DNA from 3 places in the Microbacterium sp. JZ70 genome. Region 3 is predicted to be linked to each of the others. Evidence: riboswitches for the same ligand, from Rfam matches in the RefSeq annotation. Region 3 holds a riboswitch; each other region holds the start of a gene.
The links. A riboswitch is a leader RNA that binds a small molecule or an ion and turns the genes downstream of it on or off. The one in region 3 is predicted to bind thiamine pyrophosphate.

Region 1 (2,257 bases), 1.4 Mb from region 3:
GTCACCCGCTCTGCCGTGAGCGGCACGTAGCGCAGCAGCACGCCCGCGTGGATCGTCATGTAGTCGACGCCCTGCTCGCACTGCTCGATCACGGTGTCGCGGAAGATCTCCCAGGTGAGGCGATGCGCCTGCCCGTCGACCTTCTCGAGCGCCTGGTAGATCGGGACCGTCCCGATCGGCACGGGCGCGTTCCGGATGATCCACTCGCGCGTTGTGTGGATGTCGTCGCCCGTGGAGAGGTCCATGACCGTGTCGGCGCCCCACGTCGTCGCCCACTGGAGCTTCTCGACCTCCTCGGCGATCGAGCTCGTGACGGCCGAGTTCCCGATGTTCGCGTTGATCTTGACGAGGAACGCCCGCCCGATGATCATGGGCTCGCTCTCGGGATGGTTGATGTTGCTCGGGATGATCGCGCGCCCCGCCGCGAGCTCCGAGCGGACGAGCTCGACGTCGCACCCCTCGCGCAGCGCGACGAACCGCATCTCGGGCGTGATGACGCCCTGCCGCGCGTAGTGCATCTGCGTCACGCGCCGGCCGGGACGTGCGCGGCGCGGGCGGGCGGACTCTCCCCGCCACTCCGCGGAGGCGGCGCCGCGCCGCGCGGCCGCACGGCCGTCGTCGTGGAGGTCGCGCGGGCGCCCGTCGTACTCCTCGACGTCGCCGCGTGCGGCGATCCAGTCGGCCCTCAGCGGCGGCAGCCCCCTCACCGGGTCGCTGCCCGGACCCGACGTCCGATAGGCCGTGAACGGCTCGTTCCGCTCGCCGTTCGGCGAGTCCGTGAGCGCGATGCGGGTGACCGGCACCCGGATCCCGTGCTCGTCGTCGTGCAGATATGCGAGCGAATGCGTCGCTTCCAGGGTGCGCAAAAGAGCTGCTCCTACTTCCTACGCCGGCATGACCCGAACAGGTTCGACGGTCGCGAGCAGCGTCAGCTCGTTCTCAGCCCCTGCTGGGACTCCCGTGTGGACCGGATCAGAGTAGCAGGGAGCCGCGGTCGCGCAAGTCGGCGGGTCAGAGCGCGTCGAGCAGCTCCCTCAGCCGGGCAGATTCCTCTTCGGGCATGGAGTAGCCGTGCTCGGTCGCGGGGTACTGTCCCGCGCGGACTTCCGCGACATAGCGCTCGACGCCGGCGATCATGTCCCCCCGCAGCTCCGCGTACCGCTTGACGAAGCGCGCCGCATGACCCCCGTATATGCCGAGAAGGTCATGGAATACGAGCACCTGGCCGTCGGTGGCGGGGCCCGCGCCGATGCCGATCACGGGGACGCTCATCCGGGGCATCAGGGCGTCCGTGACGTCGCTCGGGATCGCCTCGAAGACGATCGCGAAGCATCCGGCCTCCTGCAGCGCGAGTGCGCTCTCGCACACCGCGAGCGCGTCGTCGGCGGTCCGGCCCTGGGCACGGTATCCGCCGAGGGCGGTCGCCGTCTGCGGCGTGAGGCCGACGTGCCCCATGACGGGGATGCCCGCGCGGACGATGGCGCGCGCGCGATCGACCGACGTGCCGCCGCGCTCGATCTTGACCGCATCGCACCCCGTCTCCTTCACGAAGCGCTGCGCGGTCGCGACGGCGGTCTCGTCGGAGGCCTCGTACGAGCCGAAGGGCAGGTCCGCGACGAGCAGAGAACTCTGCAGGCCCCTGCGGACCGCGGCCGTGAGCATGATCATCTCGTCGACGGTGACGGGCACGGTGCTGTCGTATCCGAGCACCGTCATCGCGGCCGAGTCGCCCACGAGCACGACGTCGACGCCTGCCGCCTCTGCCACCTGCGCGCTGGGATGGTCGTAGGCGGTCACCATGGCGATGCGCTCGCCTGCGGCCTTGCGCGCGGCGAGGTCGGCCGGCGCGACGCGCGGGCGGGCCGCCGGCCGCGTGCTCATGCGCGCGCCGTCAGGAGACGGTCGACCGCGTCATCGACCTGGATGATGCCGTTGCCCCGGTCGACGTGCACGACGACGGGCTCGTACGTCTCGAGGTCCTTCTCGTCGTACTCGGCGTAGGAGACGACGATGATCGTGTCGCCCGCGTGCACGAGCCGGGCGGCAGCGCCGTTGACCTGCATGACCCCCGAGCCCCGCTCCCCCGCGATCGTGTACGTCTCGAAGCGCGCGCCGTTGTCGACGTCGAGCACGTGCACCTGCTCGTGCTCGAGGATGTCCGCCGCCTCGAGGAGATCGGGGTCGATCGTGATCGAGCCGACGTAGTTGAGGTCGCTTCCCGTGATGGTGGCGCGATGGATCTTCGACTTGAGCATGA
Region 2 (2,257 bases), 940 kb from region 3:
TCTCGACGAGCCCCGCTCCCGGGAGCACGACGGAGTCCTCGGCCATGATGCTCGCGAGGACCGGATCCTCGAGCGCGATCTCGGCGAGGCGGATGAGCGAGCGCGCGTCGGCGGTGTTCGCCGGGTCGATGCCGCTCGGGTCGGCCACCGTGATGCCCGTGAGCTCGTGCTGCGCGAGCCAGGCCTGCGCATCGGCGAGCCAGGCCTCCTGCGTGCCCCACAGCTCGAGGACGAGCCGGTCGACGTAGTTGTTCGCCGAGCCGAGCATGACGCCCTGCAGCATCTCGTGCAGCGTGAGCGTGCCGCCCACGGGGACATCGAGCGACGACTCATCGGCCGTGAGATAGGCCCAGTACTCGTCGCTGTCGGCCTGCGTGAAGGCGTAGGACGGCCCATCCTGACCCAGCTCGAGGCCCTCGCGCTCGATGATCATGAGCGCGGTGATGATCTTCGTGATGCTCGCCATCGGCAGCGCCTCGTCGCTCGAGGCGATCGGGCCGCCGGGGCCGCCCTCCGCAGCGAGGGCGGCGATGCCGTCCTCCGGCCAGGTGACGGGGAACTCCTCGCCGATCGGCGTCTCGACGGTGAGATCCGAGATGGTGGGGGCGACGTTCGCGAGCGGCCACACCGCGCAGGACGCGACGTAGCCGAGGGCGAGCACGCCGAGAGTGACGGTCGGCCCGAGCCAGAACCGGCGGCGGGTGCGCGGCGGAAGGAGCGACGGCTCGACGGGCACGAGGCGGCTCGTGGGAAGCGCGCCGGCCGTGCGCGAGGCGGCGACGGCGTCGGGGTCGACCCAGCCGAGCGCCGTGAGCGCCGCAGCGGCGTCCTGCGACGGCGCGGTCTCCGCCGCAGGGATGTCGTCGATTGCCACCCGCATACGGTACCCGCTGCTCCTGCGAAGACGGGAAGCGGCTCGTGGGATGCGAGTAGAATCAGCCCACATCACACGGGAGTCCGCCGAGCCGGACTGAGAGGACGCGAGCCGCGCGTCGACCGTCGAACCTGATCCGGGTCATGCCGGCGAAGGAAGGAGAACGAATGTCCACGTCCGTTTCCGCAGGACAGACCGCGACCGGCCGCCGCTTCACGTGGCGGGTCGTCGACATCGTCGTCGCGAGCGTGATCGGCGTCGCGTGCGCGGTCGTGTTCCTCGTCTGGAACATCGCCTACGAGCTGCCGAGCACGCTGCTCAGCCCGCTCCTGCCCGGGCTCGGCGGCCTCGTCGCCGGCCCGTGGCTCATCGCGGGCGTGATCGGCGGACTCGTCGTCCGCAAGCCGGGCGCCGCGCTCTACACCGAGCTGCTCGCCGCCGTGATCTCGGCGCTCGTCGGCAACCAGTGGGGTCCGCTCACGATCGTCTCCGGCCTCGTGCAGGGCCTCGGCGCCGAGATCGTCCTCGCGATCTTCCTGTACCGCGCCTTCGGTCCCGTCGTCGCGGCGCTCGCGGGCGCTGCGGCGGGCCTCGCCTGCGGCATCAACGACATCGTCAACTGGTACGCGGGGGCTGACGCGGCCTTCACGGCCATCTACATCGCGTCGACGACGCTGTCGGGCGCCGTCATCGCCGGCCTCGGCGGCTGGGCGATCGTGCGCGCACTCGCGGCGACCGGAGCGCTCAGCCGCTTCGCCGCGGGGCGCGACGTCGCGCGACGCGTCTGACGTGACGGCCGCGGAGACCCGCCCCTGCGGCATCCTCGCCGAGGGGTGGGGATGGCGGTACGGCACGCGCCTGGCATGGGCGGCCCAGGACGTCACGCTGTCGATCCGGCCGGGGGAGCGCGTGCTGCTTCTCGGAGCGAGCGGATCGGGCAAGTCGACCGTGCTGCAGGCGCTCGCCGGCGTGCTCGGCGGCGAGGACGAGGGAGAGCAGGCGGGCCGTCTCCTCGTCGACGGCGCGCCGCCGGAGGCCGCACGCGGACGGACCGGGCTCGTGCAGCAGGACCCCGACGCACAGGCCGTGCTTGCGCGCGTCGGGGACGACGTCGCGTTCGGGTGCGAGAACCTCGGCGTCCCGCACGACGAGATCTGGTCGCGCGTGCAGGAGGCGCTCGCGATCGTCGGCCTCGACGTGCCGCTCGACCGCTCGACGTCCGCGCTGTCGGGCGGGCAGAAGCAGCGCCTCGCCCTCGCCGGTGCGCTCGCCATGCGCCCCGGGCTCCTGCTGCTCGACGAGCCGACCGCGAACCTCGATCCCGAGGGGGTCGTCGAGGTGCGCGACGCGGTGTCGCGCGTCGTCGCGCACACGGGTGCCACG
Region 3 (2,257 bases):
CGGATGCGATCGTGCAGCTCGGCTTCCGGGGCCTCGCGGTAGGCGCGGGGGAGCTCGCCCTGCCGCGGGGCGTCGGTCGGGATCACGTCGCCCATCGAGGCGCCGGGGCCGTACCCGGCGACGGCGTCGAAGCTCCAGGGCCCCGCCGCGAGGTCGGTCGAGCACGTCGAGCCTGCGGCGCCGCCCGAGACGATCGCCTGGATCTCGTGATCGACGCTCGCGTCGCGGGCGGTGAGGGTGATGCTGGTCGCGGCCATGGGGACCCCTGTTCGTGTCGATTCGACTCTAAGTCGTCGACACCACTTTAAGTCAGGTTGACCACAAAGGCGAGCGGGGCTCCTCAGGCCGGTCCGAGCGGCCCGCGATCGGCGAGCTCGACCTCCGAGTTGTAGCGGTAAAGGCGCGCCGGGCGATGCTTGCCGGTGCGGAACGACTCGGTCGGGAGGAGCGCCTCGGAGCCCTCGAGGAGGCGGCGGAAGTTCGACGGGTCGAGGCGGCGCCCGAGCACGGCCTCGTAGACCTCCCGCAGCTCGGTCAGCGTGAACTCGTCGGGCAGGAGGCCGTGCGCGATCCGGCTGTAGCCGACCTTGTTGCGCAGCCGCCACACGGCGTAGTCGACGATCCGGTTGTGGTCGAAGGCGAGCGCCGGCAGGTCGTCCACGTCGAACCACTCGACGTTCTCCGGCGCGTCCTCCGCGGCGCGCTGCGCATCCACGAGGTCCGAGCGCAGGAGCGCCCAGTAGACGACCGACACGACGCGCGTGGGGGAGCGGTCGACGTCGCCGAAGGCGTAGAGCTGCTCGAGGTAGCTCGGGCTGAGCGCGGTCGTCTCGGCGAGCGTGCGGGCGGCGGCGTCGTCGAGCCCCTCCCGCTCGTCGAGCCATCCGCCCGGGAGCGCCCACGCGCCCTCGAACGGCTCCCGCGTGCGGCGCACGAGCGGGATCATGAGCGCGTCGGCCCCGGGCCGCGAGCGCAGCGAGAAGATCACGGTCGAGACGGCGACGCGGATGCCGGCGCTCTCGGTCGCGGAAGGGGAGGTCACCCTTCGAGCGTAGGCGACCCGGCGCGCGGGCCATCGCGGACCCGCTATGCTCGCTCGCAGTGACACGGGGTGTCCCCATCCGGGACTGAGATCACACCCGTATGCACCTGATCTCGTTAGGACGAGCGGAGGGATGTCGCTGATGAGTGACGCGCACCTGTCGGTATCCGATGGCCCCGGGGCCGTGCTGTCGAGACTGCGCGAGACCGCGCCGCTCGTGCAGTGCATCACGAACTCCGTGGTCGTGAACGTCACGGCCAACGCGCTGCTCGCGGTGGGCGCGGCGCCCGTGATGGCCGACATCCCCGAGGAGGCCGGGGAGTGCGCGGCGTTCGCGTCGGCGCTCCTGGTCAACCTCGGGACGCCGACCGCCGAGCAGCGCGCGGCGATGACCGCCGCGGTCGCCGCGGCACGCGCTTCCGGCACGCCGTGGGTCCTCGATCCCGTGGGCGTGGGCGCCCTCGGCCTGCGCACCGGCGTCGCGCGCGACCTGCTCGCGCACCGGCCGACCGTGATCCGCGGCAACGCCTCGGAGGTGCTCGCGCTCGCGGGCGCCGGCTCGGGCGGGCGCGGGGTCGATGCGGCCGACGAGGTCGATGCGGCGCTCGACGCCGCCCGCGCGCTCGCCGAGCGCACGGGCGCGGTCGTCGCGGTGTCGGGCGCGGTCGACGCGGTCACCGACGGCGCGCGCACGGAGCGCATCGCGGGCGGGAGCGCGCTCCTCACCCGCATGACGGGAGGCGGCTGCTCGCTCGGAGCGGTCGTGGCCGCCTGTGTCGCGGCGGCGGATGGCCCGGATGCCGCGTTCGCGGGCACGATCGCGGCGCACGCCGTCTACGCGGCCGCCTCCGAGCGCGCGGCGGCCGTCGCGACGGGCCCCGGCTCGTTCGCGGTGGCGTTCCTCGACGCGCTCGCGGAGGTGGATGCGGTCGACGTTTCCGCGCCCGAGCGCTTCGCGACGGAGGTGCCGGCATGACCGCGCGACCTCTCGACCTCTCCCTCTACCTCGTCGCGGACGCCGCGACGATCACCGGCCGCTCGCTCGTCGACGTCGTCGCCCAGGCGGTCGACGGAGGGGCATCGACCGTGCAGATCCGCGGCAAGGACCTGTCCGCCGCCGATCTCCTCGCCCTCGTCGAGGCCGCTGCCGCGCACACGCGCGGTCGTGCGACGCTGCTCGTGAACGACCGCGTCGACGTGTACCTCGCGGCACGG

Region 1: it holds a riboswitch for thiamine pyrophosphate, as region 3 does, so the genes downstream of both, thiC (phosphomethylpyrimidine synthase ThiC) here and thiM (hydroxyethylthiazole kinase) in region 3, are expected to answer to the same signal.
Region 2: it holds a riboswitch for thiamine pyrophosphate, as region 3 does, so the genes downstream of both, M1D46_RS00060 (ECF transporter S component) here and thiM (hydroxyethylthiazole kinase) in region 3, are expected to answer to the same signal.

What each region holds. Positions count from the first base shown of each region.
Region 1 is NZ_CP096405.1:516,439-518,695, forward strand. It holds gene thiC (phosphomethylpyrimidine synthase ThiC) at 1-866, opposite strand, end outside; TPP riboswitch at 865-972, opposite strand; gene panB (3-methyl-2-oxobutanoate hydroxymethyltransferase) at 1,012-1,881, opposite strand; gene panD (aspartate 1-decarboxylase) at 1,878-2,257, opposite strand, start outside.
Region 2 is NZ_CP096405.1:10,888-13,144, reverse strand. It holds gene M1D46_RS00065 (D-alanyl-D-alanine carboxypeptidase family protein) at 1-874, opposite strand, end outside; TPP riboswitch at 940-1,050, shown strand; gene M1D46_RS00060 (ECF transporter S component) at 1,042-1,662, shown strand; gene M1D46_RS00055 (ABC transporter ATP-binding protein) at 1,664-2,257, shown strand, end outside.
Region 3 is NZ_CP096405.1:2,724,041-2,726,297, reverse strand. It holds gene nadA (quinolinate synthase NadA) at 1-257, opposite strand, end outside; gene M1D46_RS12625 (NUDIX hydrolase) at 341-946, opposite strand; TPP riboswitch at 1,098-1,193, shown strand; gene thiM (hydroxyethylthiazole kinase) at 1,185-2,018, shown strand; gene thiE (thiamine phosphate synthase) at 2,015-2,257, shown strand, end outside.